Regions from separate parts of the Bradyrhizobium sp. USDA 241 genome, predicted to be linked through region 4. Evidence: riboswitches for the same ligand, from Rfam matches in the RefSeq annotation. Region 4 holds a riboswitch; each other region holds the start of a gene.
What was found. Region 4 has a riboswitch for cobalamin ahead of ABIF91_RS39880 (TonB-dependent receptor). Riboswitches for the same ligand answer to the same signal wherever they lie in the genome.
Positions count from the first base shown of each region.

Region 1: it holds a riboswitch for cobalamin, as region 4 does, so the genes downstream of both, ABIF91_RS30770 (energy-coupling factor ABC transporter permease) here and ABIF91_RS39880 (TonB-dependent receptor) in region 4, are expected to answer to the same signal.
Region 2: it holds a riboswitch for cobalamin, as region 4 does, so the genes downstream of both, ABIF91_RS30705 (DUF1636 family protein) here and ABIF91_RS39880 (TonB-dependent receptor) in region 4, are expected to answer to the same signal.
Region 3: it holds a riboswitch for cobalamin, as region 4 does, so the genes downstream of both, ABIF91_RS30790 (TonB-dependent receptor) here and ABIF91_RS39880 (TonB-dependent receptor) in region 4, are expected to answer to the same signal.

Region 1 is NZ_JBMGPZ010000005.1:1,868,177-1,870,370, forward strand. Features, by position in the region: gene cobA (uroporphyrinogen-III C-methyltransferase) at 1-610, shown strand, start outside; cobalamin riboswitch at 656-874, shown strand; gene ABIF91_RS30770 (energy-coupling factor ABC transporter permease) at 912-1,589, shown strand; gene cobF (precorrin-6A synthase (deacetylating)) at 1,636-2,194, shown strand, end outside.
Region 2 is NZ_JBMGPZ010000005.1:1,854,510-1,856,703, forward strand. Features, by position in the region: gene ABIF91_RS30695 (cobyric acid synthase) at 1-276, opposite strand, end outside; gene cobO (cob(I)yrinic acid a,c-diamide adenosyltransferase) at 289-924, opposite strand; cobalamin riboswitch at 964-1,183, shown strand; gene ABIF91_RS30705 (DUF1636 family protein) at 1,277-1,651, shown strand; gene cobW (cobalamin biosynthesis protein CobW) at 1,648-2,194, shown strand, end outside.
Region 3 is NZ_JBMGPZ010000005.1:1,871,770-1,873,963, forward strand. Features, by position in the region: gene ABIF91_RS30785 (histidine phosphatase family protein) at 1-434, opposite strand, end outside; cobalamin riboswitch at 509-709, shown strand; gene ABIF91_RS30790 (TonB-dependent receptor) at 827-2,194, shown strand, end outside.
Region 4 is NZ_JBMGPZ010000005.1:3,717,040-3,719,233, reverse strand. Features, by position in the region: gene ABIF91_RS39885 (hypothetical protein) at 104-361, shown strand; cobalamin riboswitch at 456-668, shown strand; partial or broken gene ABIF91_RS39880 (TonB-dependent receptor) at 783-2,194, shown strand, end outside.

The DNA of each region.
Region 1 (2,194 bases), 1.8 Mb from region 4:
GATTCTGGATCTGGCGCGGCCCGGCGCCAATCTCGTCGCGGTGGGAAAACGGGCAGGGCGGCCCTCGACCAAGCAGCACCACGTCAACCGTCTCCTGGTCGACTATGCCGCGACAGGCGCGCGCGTGGTGCGGCTGAAGTCCGGCGATGCCGGCATTTTCGGCCGGCTCGAGGAGGAGTTGGAAACGCTGCGCGAAGCCGGCATCGGCTATGAGATCGTTCCCGGCGTCACATCCGCCTGTGTCGCCGCCGCCCAGGCCGGCATTCCCCTGACCCGTCGGCATACCTCCCGCCGGGTGCAGTTCATCACGGGGGCCGATGTCAGCGGCGAGCTGCCGTCCAACCTGAACTGGGCGGCGCTGGCCGATCCCGAGGCCACGACCGTGGTCTATATGGGCCGGCGCACCTTTCCGACGCTGGCGGCGAAATTGATCGCGCAGGGCCTCGCTCCGAACACGCCCGCACTGTTTGCCGAATCCCTCGGCCGTCCCGACGAGCGGCTCGTCCGCACCACAATCGCCGAGCTCGCCGAGCAGCTTGCGCGGGGCGGCGCCGCGTCCACGGCGGCCGTGATCCTGTTCGGCGCGCTGGCAGGGGATTATCCGTCATGACGGCGGCGGTCGCCCTTCGCCTCTTGACGCCCGGCTCGCGAAAGGCGCACACAGGAGGGGCATGGTGCTCGACGCGGCGCAAAGCGCCGGAGCATAATCGGGAATGGGGGTGGGCGGACCCAGTTGCGGCGCCCAAAACCCCAGCCGCCCCCGCGACTGTAAGCGGTGAGGGGCTCCGAATCGCCACTGGGCCGCAAGGTTCGGGAAGGCCGGAGAACCCAGTGAACCGCGAGCCAGGAGACCGGCCCTGCACGTTTTGAGGCCAAGGCCGTCGGGTGTGACGGCAGGAAGGAATTGAGCCATGCATATCGAACCGGGAATCGTCACGGGCGCCAAGCTCGTACTGAGTTACGCAACCGGCATCGCCGCAGGCGGCGTTGCGCTGAAGCTGGCGGCCGAAACCGTCCGCACGCAGGGCGTCGGCTCGTTCGCCGCGCGCACGCTGGCCACCACGGGCCTCGTCTTCACCTTCTTCCAGGTCCTGCCGCACTTCCCGGTCGGCGTCTCCGAAGTGCACTTCATCCTCGGCTCGACCCTGTTCCTGCTCTTTGGTGCTGCGCCCGCCGCCTTCGGCCTCGCATTTGGCCTGCTGCTCCAGGGTCTGTTGTTCGAGCCTGCTGACCTGCCGCAATACGGCATGAACGTCACCACGCTGCTGGTGCCGCTGTTCGCGATCCAGGCCATCGCCACGCGCATCATTTCGCGTAACACCGCCTATGTCGATCTGAAGTACGGTCAGGCGCTGGCGCTGTCGACGACTTATCAAGCGGGTGTTGTCGCCTGGGTGGCGTTCTGGGCGCTCTACGGCTCCGGCTTTGCCATGAGCAACCTCGCCAACATCGCGACCTTCGCGGCCTCCTACGCGCTGGTCATCGTGATCGAGCCGCTGGCAGACCTCGCAGTGCTGGCGCTGGCGAAGTCGCTGCGCGGCGTCACCGCGCCCGGCCTCGTCACTCCGCGCCTGCACAACGGCGCCTGAGAGACAAGCGAAAGGGCGGCCCTGATTGCCGCCCGTCGCGCTCGCGATGCTCACGCTCTCCCTGATAGGCATCGGTTGCGGCGATCCCGAGCAGCTCACGCGCGCCGCGATCGCTGCCATCAACGCGGCCGATCTCGTCCTGATCCCGCGCAAGGGGGCTGCAAAGTCCGATCTCGCAGATCTCCGGCGAACGATCTGCGCGGACGTGCTCACCAGCGACAAGACAGCCATCGCCGAATTCGATCTTCCCGTGCGCGACACCGGTGAAGCCGATTACCGCAAGGGCGTAGACGATTGGCACGATGCGGTTGCCGCGACCTGGTCGCAGACGATCGCGAGGCATCTCGAAGGTGACGGCAAGGTTGCGCTGCTGATCTGGGGCGATCCGTCGCTCTACGATTCCTCGCTGCGCATTGCACGGCGTTTGAATCCGTTGCCGAAGATCGAAGTCGTGCCCGGTATCACCTCGATCCAGGCGCTGTGCGCGGCGCATGCGCTGCCGCTCAACGACATCGGCGAGCCGTTCCTGGTCACGACGGGGCGGCGCTTGCGTGAAGACGGCTGGCCGCAAGGTGTCGATACCGTGGTGGTGATGCTCGACGGCG
Region 2 (2,194 bases), 1.9 Mb from region 4:
GTGAACGATGACCTGCGCGCCGACATCGGTCTCGGGCTTCAGCAGCACCGGGTTCATGTCGGTATGCGGCTCGACGCCGGCGGCGAGCGCCTGGAGCGCCTGGGCGCGGCCGATCTCGCCGCCATCGACGGTGACGGCCGCGTTGTTCGACATGTTCTGCGGCTTGAACGGCAGCACGCGCAAGTCCCGCCGCGTGAAGGCGCGCGCAAGGCCGGCGACGATGAGCGACTTGCCCACGTCCGAGCCGGCTCCCTGGATCATCAATGCGCGCGTCATCGCCGAAGAGACTCAGAACTCGACGCCGGCTTGCGCCTTGATGCCGGAGCGGAACGGGTGCTTGACCAGCGTCATCTCGGTGACGAGGTCGGCGATCTCGATCAGCTCGTCCTTGGCGTTGCGGCCGGTGAGCACGACATGCGTCATCGGCGGCTTCTGCGTGGTCAGGAAGTCGACCACCTCAGCGATGTCGAGATAATCGTAGCGCAGCGCGATGTTGATCTCGTCGAGCACGACCATGCGCAAGCTCTCATCGAGGATCAGTTCCTTGGCCTTCTCCCAGCCGGCGCGCGCGGCGGCGATGTCGCGGGCGCGGTCCTGCGTTTCCCAGGTGAAGCCTTCGCCCATCGCGTGGAACTGACAGAGATCGCCGAAATGGCCGGTGAGCAGGCGGCGCTCGCCGGTGTCCCAGGCACCCTTGATGAACTGCACGACCGCGCAGGGCAGGCCATGGGCGACGCAGCGGACGATCATGCCGAAGGCCGAGGAGGATTTTCCCTTGCCGCTGCCGGTGTGGACGATGATCAGGCCCTTTTCGCCGCTCTTGGTCGCCATGATCTTGTCGCGGGCGGCTTTCTTCTTCGCCATCTTCTGGGCGTGCCGGGCGTCGGTTTCCTCGCCCGTTCGGGTGTCCGGTTCAGGCGTCATCGGTCCAGTCCTTCGGCTTGACAAGTGGCAGCCACGGGCAAATGGTGGCCCGGCGTTGGTTCCTGTCCTATGACAGGCGAAGAGGGAATGCGATAGGGTCCGAATCGGCAGGATTTGGGTCCAAAATGCAGCCGCCCCCGCGACCGTGACCGGAGAGATGCCCGAAGCCACTGATTCCCGCGGGAATCGGGAAGGCGGGGATCGAAGGGCAAAGCCCTGCTCCGCAAGCCGGGAGACCTGCCAGCGCGAAGAGTTTTGGGCCGGCGGACGGGGTGTTCCGCGACGGGGAAACGGCCTCTCGAGTCAGGGTCCGTGTGCCTCTCGCCTCCCGCTGATTATCCTGGAAGAGGCGATGACCGTCACACTTCACGTCTGCATCACCTGCCGCGCCGGCCAGACGCTTGGCGAGGGCGAGACGACGCCCGGCAAGCGCCTGCATGGTGCGATCCTCGACGCCGGCGTGCCCGACGGCGTCACTGTGGTTCCCGTCGAATGCCTGTCGGCCTGCAGCCAGGGCTGCTCGGTCGCGCTCAGCGCGCCCGGCCGCTGGTGCTATGTCTATGGCCGCCTGTCGGAGACGAATGCGCAGGACGTGGTCGCGGGCGCGGCGGCCTATGCGGCGGCGCCGGATGGCCTCGTGCCGTGGCGCAGCAGGCCGGAAATATTCCGCAAGCAGTCGCTTGCCCGCATTCCCCCCATTGCCGTCGTGCCGGAGGCCGCTGAATGAACTCGCTCGCAAAAATCCCCGTCACGGTGGTCACGGGGTTTCTCGGTTCCGGCAAGACCACGCTGATCCAGCATCTGCTCGCCAATGCGAATGGCAAGAAACTCGCCGTGCTCGTCAACGAGTTCGGCAGCGAGGGCGTCGACGGCGAGATATTGAAGTCATGCGCCGATGCGAACTGTCCGGAGGAGAACATCATCGAGCTCGCCAATGGCTGCATCTGCTGCACCGTCGCGGACGATTTCATTCCGACGATGGAGAAATTGCTGGCGCGCCCGGTGCGGCCCGATCACATCCTGATCGAGACCTCGGGCTTGGCACTGCCGAAGCCGCTGCTGAAGGCGTTCGATTGGCCCGAGATTCGCTCGCGCATCACGGTGGACGGCGTGATCGCGCTGGCCGATGCCGAGGCTGTTGCGGCCGGCCGCTTCGCGCCGGACCCGATTGCCGTCGAAGCGCAGCGCGCGGCGGACGAAAATCTCGATCACGAGACGCCGCTGTCGGAAGTGTTCGAGGACCAGATCGCCTGCGCCGACATCGTGCTGC
Region 3 (2,194 bases), 1.8 Mb from region 4:
ATGGTGCCGGAATGCACGACGAGCGTTGCCGATCCGGCCCCGATCCGCGACAGACCCAGCCGGACACGGGCGACCTGATCCGCAAAGCTTTCGCCGTTCGGCGGCCGTCCGTGCGCTGGATCGTGCCAGAACTGCGCGTAAGTCTCGCCACCGGTCGCGGCGAGCTCGTCATGCCGGCGGCCGGTCCAGTCGCCGAAATCCTGCTCGCGGAATTCGCTGACCAATTCCGGTTCGAGCCGCAGTGCGCGCGCGGTCTCGACCGTACGCCGCGACGGGCTGGCATAGGTGGTGGCATCCGGCGGCAAATGCTGCCGCAGAGCCACCAGCGCTGCGTGATCGCCGAGATCCGCCCGCGCATCAGCAGCATGGATCGTCCCCGCTACGCCCTCGACGGTCGCATGCCGTATCAGCCAGAGGAAGGTCTCACCTTCCATGCTCATCTCCAGGGAAGTTGGTCGCTGTGGCCACAACGCCGCAACTGGCGCATTGACTCTGTCACGATGGTAATCCTAGATGATCGCGACGGTTTCCCCGAGAGGGAATGAAAAGGGAATGCGGTGCGGGGACACTTGTCCCCAATGCCGCGGCTGCCCCCGCAACTGTAAGCGGTGAATCCTTCGTCACAAGCCACTGGGTCCTCGGTCCCGGGAAGGCGACGAAGCGGTCACGACCCGCGAGCCAGGAGACCTGCCGTCAGCCGAGGTCACACGCGAAGATGTCGGTCGGGGAGTACAGACATTCGGCTTCATCGGACGGCCCGAAAGGCCAACAGATGGGACCTCGTTCGCTGTGACGTGCCACTGACGTCATACCGAGGTTTCGTATCGTGTCTTCCATCTGTATCTTACGGCCGAGCCGCTTCCTGCTCGCCTCCGCTGCGTTCACGTCGTTTGTCATCGCAGATGTGCCTGCCGCCCTGGCGCAGCAGGTCCGCGAACCCCTGCCGCCGGTCGAGGTCTCGCCTGCTGAAGCCGGCAGGCAGGCCAAGCCATCCGGCCGTGAAGCGCAGCGCGCGCGCCGTGCAGCTGCGCGCCGGCCAGCGACCGTATCGGCTCCGCCCAAGCCCAGCGCGCCGGCCGCGACAGCGCCGACGCCGCTCAACAGCAATGTGGTGGCCGAAAGCGCCTCGCGGCTCGGCCTGACGGTGCGCGAAACGCCCGCGACGGTCGAGGTGATCTCCGCCCAGACCATGCGCGAGCAGGGTTATCGAACTGTCTCAGAGGTGGCGCAGGGTGCCGTCGGCGTCACCTCCGGCGACAATCCGGCCGAGCCCGCGGCGTTTTCCATGCGCGGCTTCACCAACAGCCAGATCAATACGCTCTACAACGGCATCAAGATCGGCCCGCAGAACATGACCTCGCGGATCACCGACACCGCCAATCTGCAGGCCGTGGAGTTCCTCAAGGGCCCGGCCTCGTTGATGTCAGGCGAGGGCGCCGCCGGCGGCGCCATCAACTTCGTCACCAAGCAGCCCCACACCGGACCGATCCGGAACGAAGCTGAGTTTTCCTGGGACTCGCTCAACTCATTCCGCGCGCATTACGGCTCGGGCGGCAGCACCAATGTGCAGGGCCTCGACTATCGCTTCGACATCTTCCGCTCCGCCCTCAACGGTTTTGCCGACGACACCAACGTCAAGACGTTCGGCACGTCCGGCCAGCTCGACTACCGCATCTCCGATAGTCTCAAGATCTGGGGCGCACTCGAGTACCGCGAGGATCGCTCCAAGGCCTATTGGGGCGCGCCGCTGGTGCCGATCGCTTTCAGCGGCTCGCATGCAACGACGGGGATCGTCTCCGGCAACTACGTGTCGAATTACAACGGAACGAATCTCGGTGCCGTCACGATCGACGACCGCACCTTCAACACCAACTACAACGTCCTAGACAACCGCAACGTCGCCCAGGAAGTGTGGCTGCGCGGCGGCTTTGAGCTGAAATTGGCGCCTGACCTGACGCTGAAGAGCCAGGCCTATGGCTATGGCGCAGAACGGAGCTGGTTCAACAACGAGATCGAGGCGTTCAATTCCACCACGAACCTGGTCGATCGCGAGCGCTTCTATGTCGCGCACAGCCAGCGCCTGGTCGGCAACATCACCGATTTGATCTGGGACGCGAACATCGCAGGCTTCGACAACCGGCTGGTCACGACCTTGTCGACAAGCTATCTCGATTTCGTCAGGCCGGGCGCGGCA
Region 4 (2,194 bases):
GCGCAGGCTTCCAGCGAACGTGGCGTCGACGGTGCCGAGGCACCGGAACGATTTCCGTAGGATAGTCATTGGAAGCAGTGGGCAGGACGTGGAGTCCAATGGAATGGGTATGCTCGATCCCGGCCGGTTCCTGGTATCGTGCTCGCATTGCGATGCCTGGCCGATGGCCGCCAACGTGAAACGTTCAAGCTGGTCGGCATCCCCGCATGAGGTCCGTTTCGTCTGCACGCGCTGCCGGCGCGAAGAGACCGCGATCGTCTCGGCCTCCGGCGAACTGACGCCGATCAAGCGCCTCGACGCTCCGCCGCGGGATGTCGCTGCGGCCTGGGCTCAGGCCCAGCGCCCGCGGGGGCGAACGTAGGCGGCGCAGGGCATTGCTCGATTCGTTGGGGAGCCGGCCGATCGCGTCTGCGGCCAAGATGCCAGCGGTCGATTGACTCCCGGCCTGGACGCCCCGTAGATTGGCCGCTGACGGTTCTCCTCATGGAGATCAAAAGGGAACGTGGTGCGAGATGTCCCAAGGCGGGATCTTCTCAATGCCATGGCTGCCCCCGCAACTGTAAGCGGTGAATCTCTCGTCCTATGCCACTGGGAATCTCGGTCCTGGGAAGGCGACGCAGAGGTAACGACCCGCGAGCCAGGAGACCTGCCGTCAGCCGTGGTCACACGCGAAGATGTCGGTCGGGGAGTACAGACATTAGCTTTTCCGGAGCCGTCGATCGCTCCGCAGTAAAGCCTCGTTCGCTGTGACGTGCCACTGACGTCATGCCGAGGCTACAATTGTGTCCCGTATTGTCACTGCCGCCAGGCGCCGCTGCGCCGGCATCGTTGCGGCCGTTTCGCTGTATTCGCTCGATCTCTCCATCGTCCACGCCCAGCAGTCCGTCGCCGAGCAGCTGCCGCCGGTCGAAGTGACCAGATCCGACGATCAGAACCGTACGCGTGCCAGGGCGATCGGCGATGGCGAGGCGGGGCGGCGCCGAGCGGCGCCGGACGGGGCGCCGAGTGGGACCGGCTCGGGCAACGAGGCCGCCGCCGGCAATGGCGGGATCGTCGGCGCGGTCACGACCGCCATTACGGCCGCCGACATCGCTCATGCGCCGTCGCAGACGCTGGCTGAGATCATCGCGACGCAGGTGCCGGGCGCCCAGATCACGACGTTCTATGGCGGCCAGATCGGTGCCAGGACCAGTGTTGACTTGCGCGGCTTCGGTGCCTTCGCCACGGCCAACACGCTGGTGCTGGTCAACGGACGGCGGTTGAACGACATCGATATGGCGCAGGTGGACCTCTCCACCATCCCGCTCAATGCCATCGAGCGCATCGAGATCACGCGCGGCAATTCCGGTGCGGTGCTGTATGGTGACAATGCGGTCGGCGGCGTCATCAACATCGTCACCAAGAACGGCGTCGGCGGCCCGCCCGTGACAGCGCGCATCGAGGCCGGTTTCGGCTCGTTCAATACCAGGCTCGGCAACGTCTCGGCCGCGATCAATTCCGGTCCCTGGTCGACCTCGTTCTACGGCAATGCCGTCAGGACCGACGGCTATCGCGACAACAATCGCTATTCCCAGGAGAACGGCGTCGGCAATCTGAACTACACGACGCCGGGCCTGACCGCCTTCCTGACCGTCACCGGTGACAATCAGGAGCTGCGACTGCCGGGCGGCCGCACCGTCGATCCCTCCATCGGCGTCGACGAGCTCGCGACCAAGCCGGCGAGGGACCAGCACGCCCTTTAACTACGCCAATCAGCAGGGTTTTGGCGCGACCGCGGGCTTCACGAAAACCCTTGTCAACGGCGTCGATCTCATCGTCGACGGCGGCGTGCGCGACAAGAAGCAGCAGAGCGCATTCTTCTCGAGCCCGGCGCCGGTCCCGGCTTTCTTCACGTCGACCTATGTCGATGCTGACCTTACGACATGGTCGATCACGCCGCGGCTCAGCGTGAAGAGCCCGCTCTTCGGAATGCCCTCGCAAGTGCTGACCGGCGTCGACTACTACGATGCGAGCTTTCAGCAGAACCGCGGCGCCGGCCAGGGTCTCGCTCCCTGGCACAATTACGATCTCAGGCAGCGGACGGTGGCGGGCTATGTCCAGCACACGCTCGGCGTCGCGCCAGCGACCGATATCTCCTACGGCGCCCGGTTGCAGAACATCAATCTCTCGGCACGTGACAATTTCGACCCGGCGG